DNA from 2 places in the Blautia sp. CAG:257 genome. Region 1 is predicted to be linked to the other one. Evidence: predicted binding sites of a transcription regulator. Region 1 holds the regulator's gene; the other holds the start of a gene.
The links. The regulator HrcA, encoded in region 1, represses chaperone genes, less so after heat shock. The targets are predictions, from matches to a motif close to TGTTAGCACTCNNNNNNNNNGAGTGCTAACA.

Region 1 (7,477 bases):
AGGTAATAGGCGCAGAAGAGAAAATATTCATATCCTGTCTCTGGAAAATAGGATGGCGGGCAATATTTACCTCCACAAGAAGGTCGCCTCTTGGGCCGCCGTTTGTGCCCGGTTCTCCTTTTTCACGAATACGGATGCTCTGTCCATTGTCAATACCAGCAGGAATGGATACCTGAATCTTCTTTCTGGAAGATGTATATCCGGCTCCACGGCAGGAAGTACATTTTTCTTTGATTACTTTTCCTGTACCGCCGCATTCCGGACAGGTCTGGACATTACGCACCATACCGAACATGGACTGCTGAGTATATACAATCTGTCCTTCTCCATTACATTTCGGACAGGTTACAGGCTGAGTTCCGGGTTTTGCTCCTGTTCCGTGACAATCCGTACATTCATCCTTCAGAACGATTTCCAGCTCTTTTTCACAGCCAAATACCGCTTCCTCAAAAGTGATATTCACTCTTGCACGAAGGTTTGCGCCTCTCATCGGTCCATTGTTTGCACGTCTTCTGCTTCCGCCGCCAAACAGGTCACCGAAAATATCACCGAAAATATCGCCCATATCAGCGCCGTTAAAATCAAATCCGCCGAATCCTCCGGCACCGCCGCCGCCATTTTCAAAAGCTGCATGACCGAACTGGTCGTACTGTTTTCTTTTGTCCGGATCGCTTAAAATGCCATATGCTTCCGTAGCCTCTTTAAATTTCGCCTCTGCTTCTTTATCACCCGGATTTACATCCGGGTGATACTTTTTGGCTAACTTTCGATATGCTCTTTTCAGTTCCGCGTCACTGGCATTTTTTGCAACGCCCAGGACTTCATAGTAATCTCTTTTATCAGCCATCGTTTCTCTTTCCTGTGCTTTCTATCAGACTTCTTTATAGTCTGCGTCTACTACATCATCGCCATATCCGGCTTCGTTTCCGCCCTGGGAAGCTCCGCCGCCCATGTTGCCCATGTCCGGGCCTGCCTGGCCTCCGCCCTGCTGTGTCTGCTCATACATTTTTGCAAACAGCTTCTGAGCGCTTTCCATCATTTTTTCCTGTGCAGCCTTGATATCAGCTACCTGTGCGTCTGTCATCTCAGCATTTGCAGTCTGTGCAAGAAGATCTTTCAGTGCGTTGAGGTCTGTCTCAACTGCTGCTTTGTCATTTGCATCAATTTTATCGCCTGCTTCTTTCAGGGCATTCTCAACCTGGAATACCATGGAATCTGCATTATTTCTTGTATCAATTGCCTCTTTACGTTTCTTGTCCTGAGCCTCAAACTCTGCTGCTTCTTTTACAGCCTTGTCAATTTCGGAATCAGACATGTTGGAGCCTGCTGTAATAGTAATGTGCTGCTCTTTTCCTGTTCCAAGATCTTTTGCCGAAACATTTACAATACCGTTGGCATCAATATCAAAAGTAACCTCGATCTGCGGAACACCACGACGTGCTGGCGGGATTCCGTCCAGACGGAACTGGCCAAGAGATTTGTTATCTCTTGCGAACTGACGCTCACCCTGTACAACATTGATATCTACAGCAGTCTGGTTGTCTGCTGCTGTGGAGAAGATCTGGCTCTTCTTTGTAGGAATTGTTGTATTTCTCTCGATCAGACGTGTTGCGATTCCACCCATTGTCTCGATAGAAAGAGACAGAGGAGTAACATCCAGAAGAAGGATATCGCCTGCGCCTGCATCTCCTGCAAGCTTACCACCCTGTACGGAAGCGCCAAGTGCAACGCACTCATCCGGGTTCAGAGATTTGCTTGGCTCTTTGCCTGTGAGCTGTTTTACTTTATCCTGTACAGCCGGGATACGTGTAGATCCACCTACCAGAAGTACCTGGCCAAGTTCGGAAGCTGTGATGCCTGCATCAGACAGTGCACGACGTACCGGCTCTGCTGTTTTTTCAACAAGATCATGTGTGAGCTCATCAAATTTTGCTCTTGTAAGGTTCATATCAAAATGCTTCGGTCCCTCTGCTGTTGCAGTGATGAACGGAAGGTTGATGTTTGTAGTTGTTGCAGAAGAAAGCTCTTTCTTTGCTTTTTCAGCAGCTTCTTTCAGTCTCTGGAGAGCCATCTTGTCGCTGGAAAGATCTACGCCCTCAGTTCTCTTGAACTCTGCAAGCATATAGTCTGTGATCTTCTGGTCAAAGTCGTCACCACCAAGGCGGTTGTTTCCTGCTGTGGAAAGAACCTCGATAACACCATCGCCGATTTCAATGATGGAAACATCGAAAGTACCGCCGCCAAGGTCATATACCATGATCTTCTGTTCTTTTTCATTGTCAAGACCATATGCAAGAGCTGCTGCTGTCGGCTCGTTGATGATACGTTTTACATCAAGACCTGCAATCTTACCTGCATCCTTGGTTGCCTGACGCTGAGCGTCATTAAAGTAAGCCGGAACTGTGATAACTGCTTCTGTTACAGTCTCGCCAAGATATCCCTCTGCATCTTTTTTCAGCTTCTGAAGAATCATAGCGGAAATTTCCTGCGGAGAATATTTCTTGTCGTCAATTGTTACACGATAATCAGAACCCATCTCTCTCTTAATGGAGGAGATTGTTTTTTCTGCGTTGGTAACTGCCTGACGTTTTGCAGGCTCACCTACCAGACGCTCTCCTGTTTTTGTAAAAGCTACTACGGATGGTGTAGTTCTTGCACCCTCTGTATTTGCGATAACGGTGGGCTGGCCACCTTCCATAACTGCCACACAACTGTTTGTTGTTCCTAAGTCAATACCAATAATTTTTCCCATGATAATTTTTCCTCCTGATTTATTTTCATTCTTTGTCTCTATATCCATGACTACTTATTATCTAAGGATGCCCGATTCACTAAATTCATCCTTCCCTGCGGTCAGATTCATTAAGTTCCTTCGTGCGACCTTCGCACTAAATTCAACCTGCGCCATACGGCTTGTTTTCATTAAGTGCTCTAGGTCAATTGGCAACCTTTACCATACTGTGACGAACTACAAATCCTTTATAGGTGTAGCCTTTCTGAAGCTCTTCCACAACCATATTGTCTCCGGCTTTCTCATCTTCCACATGCATTACTGCATTATGGAAATCCGGATCAAATTCTTTGCCGACAGCCTCAATCGCTTCCACGCCAAGTCCCTCAAGTGTTGTCATAAGCTGTTTGTAGATCATCTTCATGCCGTCTGCAAAAGCATCTCCTTCCTGAGCCTGTGCAAGACCTCTTTCAAAGTTATCAACTACCGGAAGCATGTTTTCAATGATCTCTTTTGCTCCGATCACATACATACTGGATTTTTCTTTTTCTGTACGTTTACGGAAATTATCAAACTCTGCCATGCTGCGTTTCAGCCTGTCAGTCAGCTCCTCGATCTGCTGATCTTTTTTATCCTTTTTCTTTTTTCCAAAGAAAGAGGTTTTGGTCTTTCCCTCAGTTTTTTCATCCGCGGAAGCTTCGCTTCCCTCTGCGGTATTCTCTCCGGCTGTGGCTTCCGGTGAATCTTCCTGAGCTTCTGTTACAGTCTCATTTTCAGAAATTTCTTTTTCTGTGTCTTCCTGTACTTCAGCTGCGTTCTTCTTTTCTTCTGCCACGCGTTCTCTACCACCTTTCTATCCTGCCTGCTGGCTGTCACCATTTTCTTTTTTATTTTTTCCAAATACCTGATCTAATTCAACCTTCAGGGTCTTCAGATTATTAACAACATTTTCATAATCCATTCGTTTCGGTCCTACAATACCGATGGTACCATGCAGCCCCTGACCAAGCTCATAAGTAGCTGTTACAACACTGCAGTCCTTCATGGTCGGAATCGAAAGTTCATCTCCGATATACACCTGAACCCCTGTATTGTCCGCATCTGCCATGCTTTCCTTTACAAGGTCTGCAAGCTGCTGTTTTTCTTCAAAGGCGGAGATCAGTCCTGTTGCTTTTTCTTTATCTGATAATTCCGGATACTTGAAGAAGTTCGTAGCACCTGACGTATAGATTTCCAGATCCTCTTCATCCACATGTATGGTAGCCGCTACTGCGTCCAATACAGTGGCAACCAGCCCGCTGTGGATTCCCGCCTGTTCCTTCAGTCTTGCAATCATTCCCAGATTAATATCCTGAATCGGAAGCCCGTTGAGATTTGTATTCAGAAGAAGATTCAGTTTTAAAATTGTCTCGTCATCCATTTCCTCATCAAGATCTATGATCTGGTTCCGGATGACATTTCCCTCACAGACAACTACTGCTACCAGCTGAAGCTCATTTACTCTGGAAAGCTGGATAAATTTCAGCTTACTTCCGCTGTACTGGGGAACTGAGATCATTGTTGCGTAATTGGTATTGCAGGCAAGAACTCTGGCCACTTTTTTCAGGACCTTTTCCATCTTGTCTGTTTTCTCAATCATCAGATTTCGTATCTCTTCAATCTCATCTTCCTTTTCCTGCATCAGCTCATCCACATACAGCCGATACCCTTTATCTGAAGGAATTCTTCCGGCAGAGGTATGAGGCTGCACAATATAGCCTAAATCTGTCAGGTCAGACATTTCATTTCGGATTGTTGCTGAGCTGACATTAAGATCTGTATACTTGGAAATTGTCCGGGATCCCACCGGCTCCCCTGTTTCCATATAGGTCTTGATGATCGCTTTTAAAATCTTCTTCTTACGATCAGTCAAAATATCTTCCACGCCCTCAGCTCCTTTCCTTTTATTAGCACTCAATATCAAGGAGTGCTAACATCTACATTGTTAAGATAGCACCGTTAAAATATTTTGTCAAGAGATAAGAGATATTTTTATAAAAATCTTTTGTATACAAAAAATACAGACATTCCAGAGAATACGGATCTGAAATATCTGCATTCATATAACAAGGAACTTACAGGCGCTGTATATTATAACTTTCTCCAGTCTTACCCGATTCCCTGTTCTGACTCCATTTTTCAAGCTTTTAAACCGTCACTGTCTTTGAAGGAATCATCAGTTTACAGTCCGGAATAAGAAACAGATAACTGCTGTTGCAGTGGTAAAGCTTCAAATACTTCTGTTTTGCAGTTTCTGCATCAGAAAGTTCATTTTCAGCGTTTCTAAAACCTTAATCGTTTCCTTCCGTCTGACATTCCGCTGAAATTTTATTTCTTATGGCATTTTTGCTCATAGGTTTTCCAAAATAATATCCCTGAATACAATCAAGTTCCATTTTTTTCAGCATTTCATATTCTTCCAGTGTTTCCACACCTTCCTGACAGACTTTAATATTTACATCATGGCAGATTTCCACTATAAAAGTGATAAAGGCAGAATCAAATCGGCTGTATAAAATATCTTTCAGAAAGCTCCTGTCAATTTTAACCAGATCAATCGGAGCATTTTTCAAAAATTCTAAAGAAGAATACCCTGTACCAAAATCGTCCATCGCAATACGGATTCCCATTTCCCGAAGTTTTTTATATTTATTTCTGAAAATATCCATTCTTTGCACTGCACTGCTTTCTGTCAGTTCAATTACAAGATTCTTTGCAGGAAATTTTTCCTCTTCCAGAATTTTTTCTACATCTTCTATATACTGGTCATTCATCATCTCAAGAGCTGAAGCATTTACACTAATATCAAAATCCGGCTTGATCCTGATCCATTCTCCTGCATCCCGGATTGCCTGTCTCAGTACCCATCTCCCCATTTCATAAATCATTCCTTCTTTTTCCATAACCGGAATGAATTCCACTGGTGAAATACGGTTTCCCTTCTCATCACAAAAACGTACCAGAGCTTCTACACCGGTCAGCGCTTTTGTTCTGCCGTTTACCTGAGGCTGATAGTCCAGATAAAATCCACGAAACTCATGATTCATTGCATCTCTCAGCACTTTAAGAAGTTCCAGCATATGACTTTTTTGATTCAGGATCTCTTCTGTGAATATGACCATTCTGTCTTTTCCCTGTTCTTTTGCATACTGTAGGGCATAGTCTGCATGCAGATACAATTCATCTGCCGTCTGGCCGCTATCAGAAAAAAAGCACAGCCTGCTGACAGATGAATTTCAAGTTTCTCTTTTTTCCATTCCTGAAGAGCACTGAATCTTTTTTGTATTCTTGAAAAAAATTGATTTACTTCTTTTTTTCCCGCATCTCTCATAAGAAATCCCAGGCGGTCATTATCCAATCGAAACAGCCTTGCATTATCAGGTAGCAATACCTGTATATTATAAGCTATTGTACATAAAATCCTGTCTCCGAATTTTCTGCTGTAAAGTTCATTGATCTGCCGGAAATTATCCACGTCCAAAATAGCAACTGCAATTTTCTCTTCCTGACTTTTTTCTATGTACTTTCTGATTCTTTTCATAAACATCCTGTGATTAAAAAGCTGTGTAAGGGGATCCACCTTATTCTGTCCGTCCATTTTATGCATGATTCCGGCAAATATAACCGGTATCCCACATTCATCTCGTGTAAGATATCCACGGCATCTCATCCATACGTATTTTCCGCTTCTCTGTTTCGCACGAAATTCCACATAATGGGCATCTCTTCTGTTTTCACCGATTTCCATATTTGATTTATAAAATCAATTCCAGTCATCCGGATGAACAATCTTTCTCCAGTATCCAATGGGAGATTCTATTACTTCTCCCGGAAGATCAAACTCATCAATCAAAGCAGACGTATATTGAAAAACCCCTGTTTTCATATTACATACATAAAGATAGTCATCCGTACTGTGTACAATTGCCTCATAAAGATACTCTGCAGGATAGTCCATGCTTGTTTTTCCGCTTTGCTTACTCAGAGAAATTTCTTCCTCACAGGCAAGAACATTATTTTTATAATGCCTTAATTTTTCTTCATACATTTTTTCATCTGCCTGATCCAGAAGTTCATCCACTGTACACTTACTTCCGCCATTTGTATGACTGAGCCCATAAGAAAATGAAACAGAATAAGGTCTTCCTTTTTCCTGTCCGTATCTTTCTATTCTGCTGCGCCATTCTAAGATTTTTTTCGAGACAGTTTTTACACTTTTTCCAAAAAATGCAAGAGCAAATTCATCCCCACTTATACGGAACATAAAATCCGGTGATTCCAGCTGACTGTTCAGGAATTCACTTATTTTTTGAAGAACCACATCTCCCTCTGCAAACCCAAAACATTCATTTACTGTTTTCAGTTCATCAATGTCTATTAAAACCAGCACACAGGACTGTCCGCTGTCCAGCTTCTCCATTTTTTCTTCCAGCATCTTCTTTCCGCTTGCTCTGTTCCACACATTACAAAGAGAATCTCTGGCTGCACGTTCTGTAAGCTGAAGCATTTCTGTAATATCATAGGCCTGCTGCATATGAGCTTTTTTCCCTTTCCATACAATCAGGCTGTCATGATTCTCAAATACTCTTCCCAGCTTTGTATTGTTTTCTTCCCAGGTAATACAGGATGCAGGATCTTTCGATTTCAAAAGCTCCGGTATCTTACAAAATTCACACCGTTCTTTTTTTCCCACCTGAAATACTTCCC
Region 2 (7,477 bases), on a different contig from region 1:
GCAGTTTGTGATCTCAGCTTCTTTTACTTTGGTTGCCTTGATTGGAATGGTATTTATTGGTGTTTTTCTTTATCAGAGCTATGGCAGAGCAGCAAAGGAAATGATGCTGAATGATACCCGTCAGCTTGTAAATCAGGTGGAGATCAATCTGAACAATTATCTCCGGAGCATGATGCGTATTTCTGACGCCATGTACTATAATGTGATCAAAAAAGTAGACATGAGCAAGGATGATATTTCTCATGAACTTAACCTTCTTTATGAGGTAAATAAAGACAGTCTTGTAAGCATCGCATGTTTTTCAGGGAATGGTGAGCTGCTGGGAGCAGCGCCTGTGGGAAACGTAAAAAATAATGTAGATATCACACAGCAGAGCTGGTTTACCAGCGCCCAGAATAAAATGGAGAATCTTCATTTTTCAGAGCTTCATGTGCAGAATATTTTTGAAAACAGCAATGGACGCTATTATTGGGTAGTGTCTTTAAGCAGGGGAGTTGAGCTTACCACAGAAGGAAAAATATCCGGTGGGATTCTGCTGGTTGACATGAATTTCAGCGGAATACGTCAGCTTTTTACAGAGATCAACAGCCAGGATATGGGGTATGTTTATCTTATTAACAGTGATGGTGAGATTATTTATCATCCCAAACAGAACCTTATTTTTTCCAATATGCTGAAAGAAAATAATATGGTAGCCAGTCACTACGAGGACGGTGTATATGAAGAAAGATTTCAGGGCGAAGACAGGACAGTTGTGGTAAAAACAGTGGGCTATACCGGGTGGAAAATTGTCAGTGTAACTCCGGCAGACAGACTGTTCCAGGATTTTAACAGAACAGAAATTATGGCTGTGATCATGATTATCCTGGCTGTATGCCTGATGATATTTGCCAATCAGTTTGTGGCTGTGCGAATTGTCAAGCCTCTGAAAAAGCTGGAAAATTCTCTGAAATCTATTGGTGTAGATCAGAAACCTGAAATTTATATTGGAGGTTCTTCGGAAATTCAGCATCTGGGAAATACCATTCGGTCTATGGTGGAACAGCTGCGGAAACTGACAGATGACATTGTAAAAGAGCAGGAAGAAAAGCGAAAAAGTGAGCTGGATGCCCTTCAGTCTCAGATCAATCCTCATTTTCTTTATAATACCCTGGATTCTATTATGTGGATGATAGAAAGTGAACGCTATCAGGACGCTGTATTTATGGTACATGCGCTTGGAAAGCTGTTCCGTATCAGTCTTTCCAGAGGAAGAAATATCATTACAGTAGGGGAGGAACTGCAGCATGCAGGAAGCTATCTGGATATCCAGAAGTACAGATATAAGAACAAATTCACTTCCTTTTTTGAGGTTGAAGAAGGGATTGAAAAGTACAGAACAATTAAGCTGATCATTCAGCCGCTGATCGAAAATGCAATCTATTATGGTATGGAATATATGGACGGCGAGGGAGAAATTTATATCAGGGCTTATACAAAGGATCAGGAGCTTTTTATAGAAGTTGAGGATAATGGTCCGGGAATGCCGGAAGAGCAGGTGGCCGGACTTCTGACAGAGGAATCTGAAACCCGGAGCAGAGGATCGGGCATAGGGCTGAAAAATGTACATCAGCGTATTCAGCTTTATTTTGGCTCAGAGTATGGCCTGGAGGTTGAAAGCGAGCCGGACGAAGGAACAACTGTAAGGATTCATCTTCCCAAAACAGAAGAGACTTCCAGTGTGGAGAAGGGGGACAGACAATGAAAAAGAAACGGTTTCAGTGGAAAAGTCTGGCGCTCCTTCTGGCTGCTGTGATCGCGCTGGGCGGCCTGTATTACTACGGGGTTTTTGCCCGGAAAAAAGAGTCTTCGGATGTTTATTCAGTGATTCTTTATCAGAATACAGAGGATGAGTGGGGGACTCTTATTCAGGGAATCATGCAGGCAGAAGAAGATCTGAACGTAGATGTAAATTATATTTACCTTTCAGAAAATGATACGGCAGAAGATCAGATGAAGGAAGTAAATAAGGAGATCCGCGGAAAAAGTTCAGGTATTTTAATGGCTGCTGTAAACAGCCGGGAGATTCAGGAAGCCCTGGAAAATATGATGATTTCTATTCCGATTATTTTTGTGGAAACAGGCGCGGGAGATTCTTTTCCTGTGATCCGGTCTGATGATTATGCTATGGGAAAGGCATTGGGGGAGGCTGTTCTGGAGGATATGGAGCGGACCAAAGCCCCTGGAAAGGTAACAATAATAACAGAAAATATGGAACGGGACAGTGTGAATCTGCGCTATAAAGGACTTAGAGATACCTTGAAAAATTCAGGTCGTAAGGTGCTGATAAGCAGCCTGAGCGGAGACTTCAGCGCCGGGCTTTTTGACCAGATTCCTTATCTGGTAACCCTGGATAAAAGCACAACAGAACGGGCAGCCGCACTGTGGAAAGAGAGCAGACAGAGCCGGGGAAAAAATCAGGACATCTGTAAAATATATGGAACCGGAAACACTGCTCAGACGGTAAATGCTCTGGATAACGAAGATATTTCCATGCTGGTTTATCAAAATGAATTTAACATGGGATATCAGGGGCTTACCTGCCTGGTAGAAAATAAGAAAAAAGAGTGGATAGAGAAAAATACCAGCATCAGATACAGAACAGTAACAAAGAAATCTCTGTATGAAGATGAAAATGAACGTTTGCTGTTCTCGGATATCTGATCCGTAGGAGGAAGGGAAAGTGAACAGGGAAAAAAGAACATGGGTCCTGGCAGGAATATGCTGTATGACAGTAGTTTTCAGCGGATGTTCGGGCAGCAAAAAGACTGCGGAAATACAGCCGCAGAGCATAAAGATCGGTGTCAGTGTGTACGATCAATATGATACATTTATGTCAGAAATCATTTCCCAGCTTCAGTCATATGCCAGAGAAAAGGAAAAGGACTGGGGAATTTCCATTACTTTGGATATTCAGAATGCAGATCAGAGTCAGTTTACTCAAAATGATCAAATGGAAAATTTTATTGAAGAAGGATGTGATCTTGCCTGCATCAATTTGGTTGACAGAACGGACGCTTCCATCATTATTGAAAAAGCAAAAAGTAATCATGTTCCGGTGATTTTTTTTAACAGAGAGCTGGTGGAAGAAGATCTGGAACGCTGGGAGGAGCTTTATTATGTAGGGGCAGATGCTTTTGAATCCGGGCAGCTTCAGGGAGAAATCCTGGTAGAACAATGCGAACAGGATTTTGCATCTATTGACACAAACGGGGACGGCATTCTTCAATATGTGATGCTGGAAGGCGAGGCAGGACATAATGATTCCATGGTACGCAGTATGTCCGTGATCAATAAAATTACAGAAAGCGGATACACAGTAGAAAAGCTTGCTGATGAGATTGCCAACTGGAACAGAGATCAGGCCTCTAATAAAATAACGCCGTTTCTTAATTCTTATGGATCTGAAATTGAAGTGATACTTGCCAATAACGACGATATGGCGCTAGGGGCTGCCGATGCTCTTAAGGCCCGGGGAATGGACAGTCAGTCAGATAACTGGCCGGTGATTTTGGGAGTTGACGGAACAGATGTAGGGCTGAAAGCCGTAGAAAAGGGAGAGCTTCTTGGCACTGTTCTGAATGATGCAAAAGGACAGGCCCAGGGAATGCTGGAGCTGGCGGGCTCTCTTATTCTGAAAAAGGACCTCAGTCCTGAATATACGCTTCAGGATGGAAAATATATTCGTCTTCCCTATCAGAAAGTAACGGCTGAGAATGTAAGCGAGATACAGAGCCGCCAGTCAGAATAAGGTATATAAAAACCGGGGTCTGAAAGACCCCGGAGAATAAAGAGAAGATGAAAGCATCAGCCTTCAATTGAAATATAGCCGGTGTTTTCTATTTTTTTCGGCGCTTTCTTTGGTACAGAAAGCCTCAGGATGCCGTCCTCATATTTTGCATGGATATCTTCCTGGGCAACATCCTCTCCTACAAAGAAGCTTCTGCTCATAGTGCCTGCATAACGCTCTCTGCGGATGTAATTGCCCTGTTTATCCTGCTGATCTTTGTCAAGACCTTTGGCAGCGGATAAGGTAAGATAGCCGTCTTTCAGCTGAACTTTGATTTCATCTTTTTTAAAGCCTGGCAGATCAACATCAAGTTCATAGCTGTCGTCTTTTTCGCGGACGTCTGTTTTCATCATGTTCTGAGCATGTTTTCCATATAATGGATTTTTCTTTCCCCAGAAGTTGTCATTGAATCCAAAGTTCATCCAGTCATCATCAAATAAGTTTTCTCCAAAAATACTAGGCATTAACATAAGTCATCTCTCCTTTTTTTATTATCTATGTTAATATGTGTTATTACGGAACCGGGAGGTTTCAGGAAACGAAAGATGCAGGTTTTGTATCTTTTTATTTCCCTTCCTTTGTTCTGTATGTAATATAACACTTGCTGCTAGCAGAGTCAAGAGGTGAGTGCTAATTATTTTGTGAAAAATGTGTGAACGGATATAAGAGATTGCAATAGAAGTATTATTTATGTTAATCTATGAAAAACTATCATAGATACTGAAAGGAGTTTACGCTATGCTTCAGGATGACTACATACTCAGACAGATCCGGGAAATGGTGCGTGCAGTGCTGAAAATGCTGTTTCAGGTGGATGCGCAGGAGCTGACGCCAGAGATAATTGAGAACGAGAGTGAAAGGGCTGAACTTGAAAGGCTGATAGCCTTAACAGAAGAGGGGAAAATAGATGAGGCAGAAAATCAGCTTTATGAAATGACCTGCGATGGAGACAGAAGCAGGCTGAAAACAGGGCTGCTGTTTTATTACAGTCTGAATGGAAAAACGGATGAGTTTCTGGAGGAGCATAATTTCAGTCGGGAGGAAATTATGACGGGAATCCAGGATCTGGCAGACAGATATGGATTAAGTGGGATTGCGGAAGCCTTCCGCACAGAGATTATGTAAAAATATCAGCCACATATAATGTCGAAAAATGTAAAAAACTTGCGGTGAATAAAGAAGAATAAACATTGAAATAAAATATGCGAATATGCTATGATATGGAAATGGAATAACCGTGTTACAGGGTGGCTGACCTCTATTCTTACATAGAATGGGGGTGGTGCTGATGAAACATTTTGATTTTAAAGACCTTATGGCTTTTGGAATGTTCATTCTTGCATTGCTGACATTCGTTTTTACGTTCTGTCGATAATGATTTAAAGCATAGAAAAACCACCCTCAGAACTTTGGCGAGTTTAGGGTGGCATTTTCTATGTACGCTTTTAAACAGGTCAACCCCTTGTGGGCGGTTGTTCCTCTAAACATATTATAGAGCAGAAAATGGAATAATGCAAATGATTTTTGGGAGCCTGAAAACAGGCTTTTTTGTATAGCAGGAAACATTGATTTTGCATATATCAGGTGGAAATATTGCCATAAACTGTGCAAAACGATATAATACAGACTGTAAAAATAAATCACAGATAAGGAATTTGATATATGCAGTTTTATATGGCACCAATGGAAGGAATTACCGGATATATTTACCGGGCAGCGTATCATAAAAGCTTCGGGAACATAGATCGTTATTTTGCTCCGTTTATTATGAGCAGGCGTCTGAATCAGAAGGAGATCAGGGATATCCTTCCGGAAAATAATGAAGGGATGGAGCTGATCCCTCAGATTCTGACAAACCGGGCGGAGGATTTTCTTGCTATTGCAAAAGAGATCAGACAATATGGATATGATAAGGTGAATCTGAATCTGGGCTGTCCTTCTCCTACGGTTACATCAAGAAACAGAGGCTCCGGTTTTCTGGCGTTTCCCAGGGAACTGGATCGTTTTCTGGAGGAAATTTTTGCGTCCTGTCCAATGACTGTTTCCATAAAAACAAGAATTGGAGTGGAGGATGAGGAGGAATGGCCTCAGCTTCTGGAAATTTTTGAAAAATATCCTCTGGAGGAGCTTATCATACATCCCAGGCTGAAAACAGATCAGTATAAGAAGAATACCATTCACTGGGAGGCCTTTAAAAAAGCAGAGGAAAGCAGCAGGCACTCTCTTTGTTATAATGGGGATATTGTAAGCAAAGATGATTATGAGAAAGTTGTGCAGAGATTTCCCGGTACGGAAAAGATTATGATCGGAAGAGGGATTCTGAAAAAACCGTGGCTGGCAGAGGAAATCAGCAATGGAGACCAAAAAGACAGCAGCCGGTATAAAGAGGAGCTTTTTGAATTTCATGAAGAGCTTTTAAAGGGATATATGGATTATATGTCCGGAGACAGGAACACTTTGTATAAAATGAAGGAACTGTGGGCATATCTTGGAACCTCATTTACAAATCCGGAACGCTATATGAAAAAAATCCGAAAGTCTCAGCATATCAGTGAATACAGGATCTGGGTTGGAAATCTGTTCCGGGAGCAGGATTTAATTTTGTGATCTATCCGGAGAGGCAACATCATGGGGATGTATATTCTGACCGTAGAAGATGAAGAAAAACCGGAACAATTTTCGGAGCGGAAGCTTCTTCATGGAGGATATCAGATAAGCAAAAATGGAACAACTGTACTGGATATGGCAGAGTAAGAATTGTATAAAAAGAGAAATAAAGTGCCTCATTTCTTTCCTGATCAGGGGATAGAAATGAGGCGTTTTATAAAATATTGGAGCTTTTTACAGTTCCAGAATGACAGCCTGATAATTCTTTAAATGAAGAATGTTTTCGGAAATATCTGTCTCCGGATAGTTGTTCAGCAGCACGTTTTTGCATTTGCCCGGAAGGGTAATATCCTGAGGCTCTGTCTGGAAGTTTCCAATAACCAGCAGCGTTTTTTCTCCTTTTCGGAAGTATGCCATCAGGTTATGCTGATCTTCCAGATAAGGGATCAGATTGCCGTAGACAATGGTCTCTTTATAGTCCGGATCCTTGCGCAGAGCAGTCAGCTTTTTATAAAAAGACAGCAGAGAATCAGGATCGTTCAGCTGTGATTTTACGTTGATTTCACGGTAATTCGGGTTCACGGAAAGCCACGGGGTACCGGAGGTAAAACCGGCATTTTCCGTGCAGTCCCACTGCATTGGTGTACGTGCATTATCCCGGCTGTAAATGGAAATGCATTTCAGTGCTTCTTCTCTGGTACAGCCTGCATTCAGCGCCACATGGTATTCGTCAATGGTGCTGATATCATCAATCTGATCAATAGAGGAAAACTTCATATTTTCCATTCCGATTTCCTGTCCCTGATAAATAAAGGGCAGACCCTTAAGCATAAAATACATGACAGCAAGCATTTTTTTGCTGTAAATGCTTACTTCACCCTCTGGAATATAATGGCTGACACCTCTTGGTTCATCATGATTTTCAATAATATTTGAGAGGAATCCGATATCTCCCACACGCTTCTGAGAGTGGAAGCAGCAGCGTTTATAATCATCAGGAGTGATTGCTTTACGGTCGTACCAGCCCTTGCTGCTTGCGCC

Region 2: QVP40_RS08455 (Hsp20/alpha crystallin family protein) is a predicted target of HrcA. The motif match lies at 4,435-4,465, and genes of this name have one in related genera.

What each region holds. Positions count from the first base shown of each region.
Region 1 covers NZ_HF999112.1:6,363-13,839, reverse strand. The annotation lists gene dnaJ (molecular chaperone DnaJ) at 1-847, opposite strand, end outside; gene dnaK (molecular chaperone DnaK) at 872-2,752, opposite strand; gene grpE (nucleotide exchange factor GrpE) at 2,937-3,566, opposite strand; gene hrcA (heat-inducible transcriptional repressor HrcA) at 3,585-4,655, opposite strand; gene QVP40_RS12290 (EAL domain-containing protein) at 5,062-5,892, opposite strand; gene QVP40_RS12285 (sensor domain-containing diguanylate cyclase) at 5,865-6,482, opposite strand; gene QVP40_RS12280 (GGDEF domain-containing protein) at 6,534-7,477, opposite strand, start outside.
Region 2 covers NZ_HF999069.1:20,566-28,042, forward strand. The annotation lists gene QVP40_RS08440 (sensor histidine kinase) at 1-1,744, shown strand, start outside; gene QVP40_RS08445 (sugar ABC transporter substrate-binding protein) at 1,741-2,703, shown strand; gene QVP40_RS08450 (galactose ABC transporter substrate-binding protein) at 2,723-3,790, shown strand; gene QVP40_RS08455 (Hsp20/alpha crystallin family protein) at 3,847-4,299, opposite strand; gene QVP40_RS08460 (DUF6483 family protein) at 4,568-4,954, shown strand; gene QVP40_RS08465 (tRNA dihydrouridine synthase) at 5,492-6,436, shown strand; gene QVP40_RS08470 (hypothetical protein) at 6,458-6,583, shown strand; gene QVP40_RS08475 (alpha-glucosidase) at 6,671-7,477, opposite strand, start outside.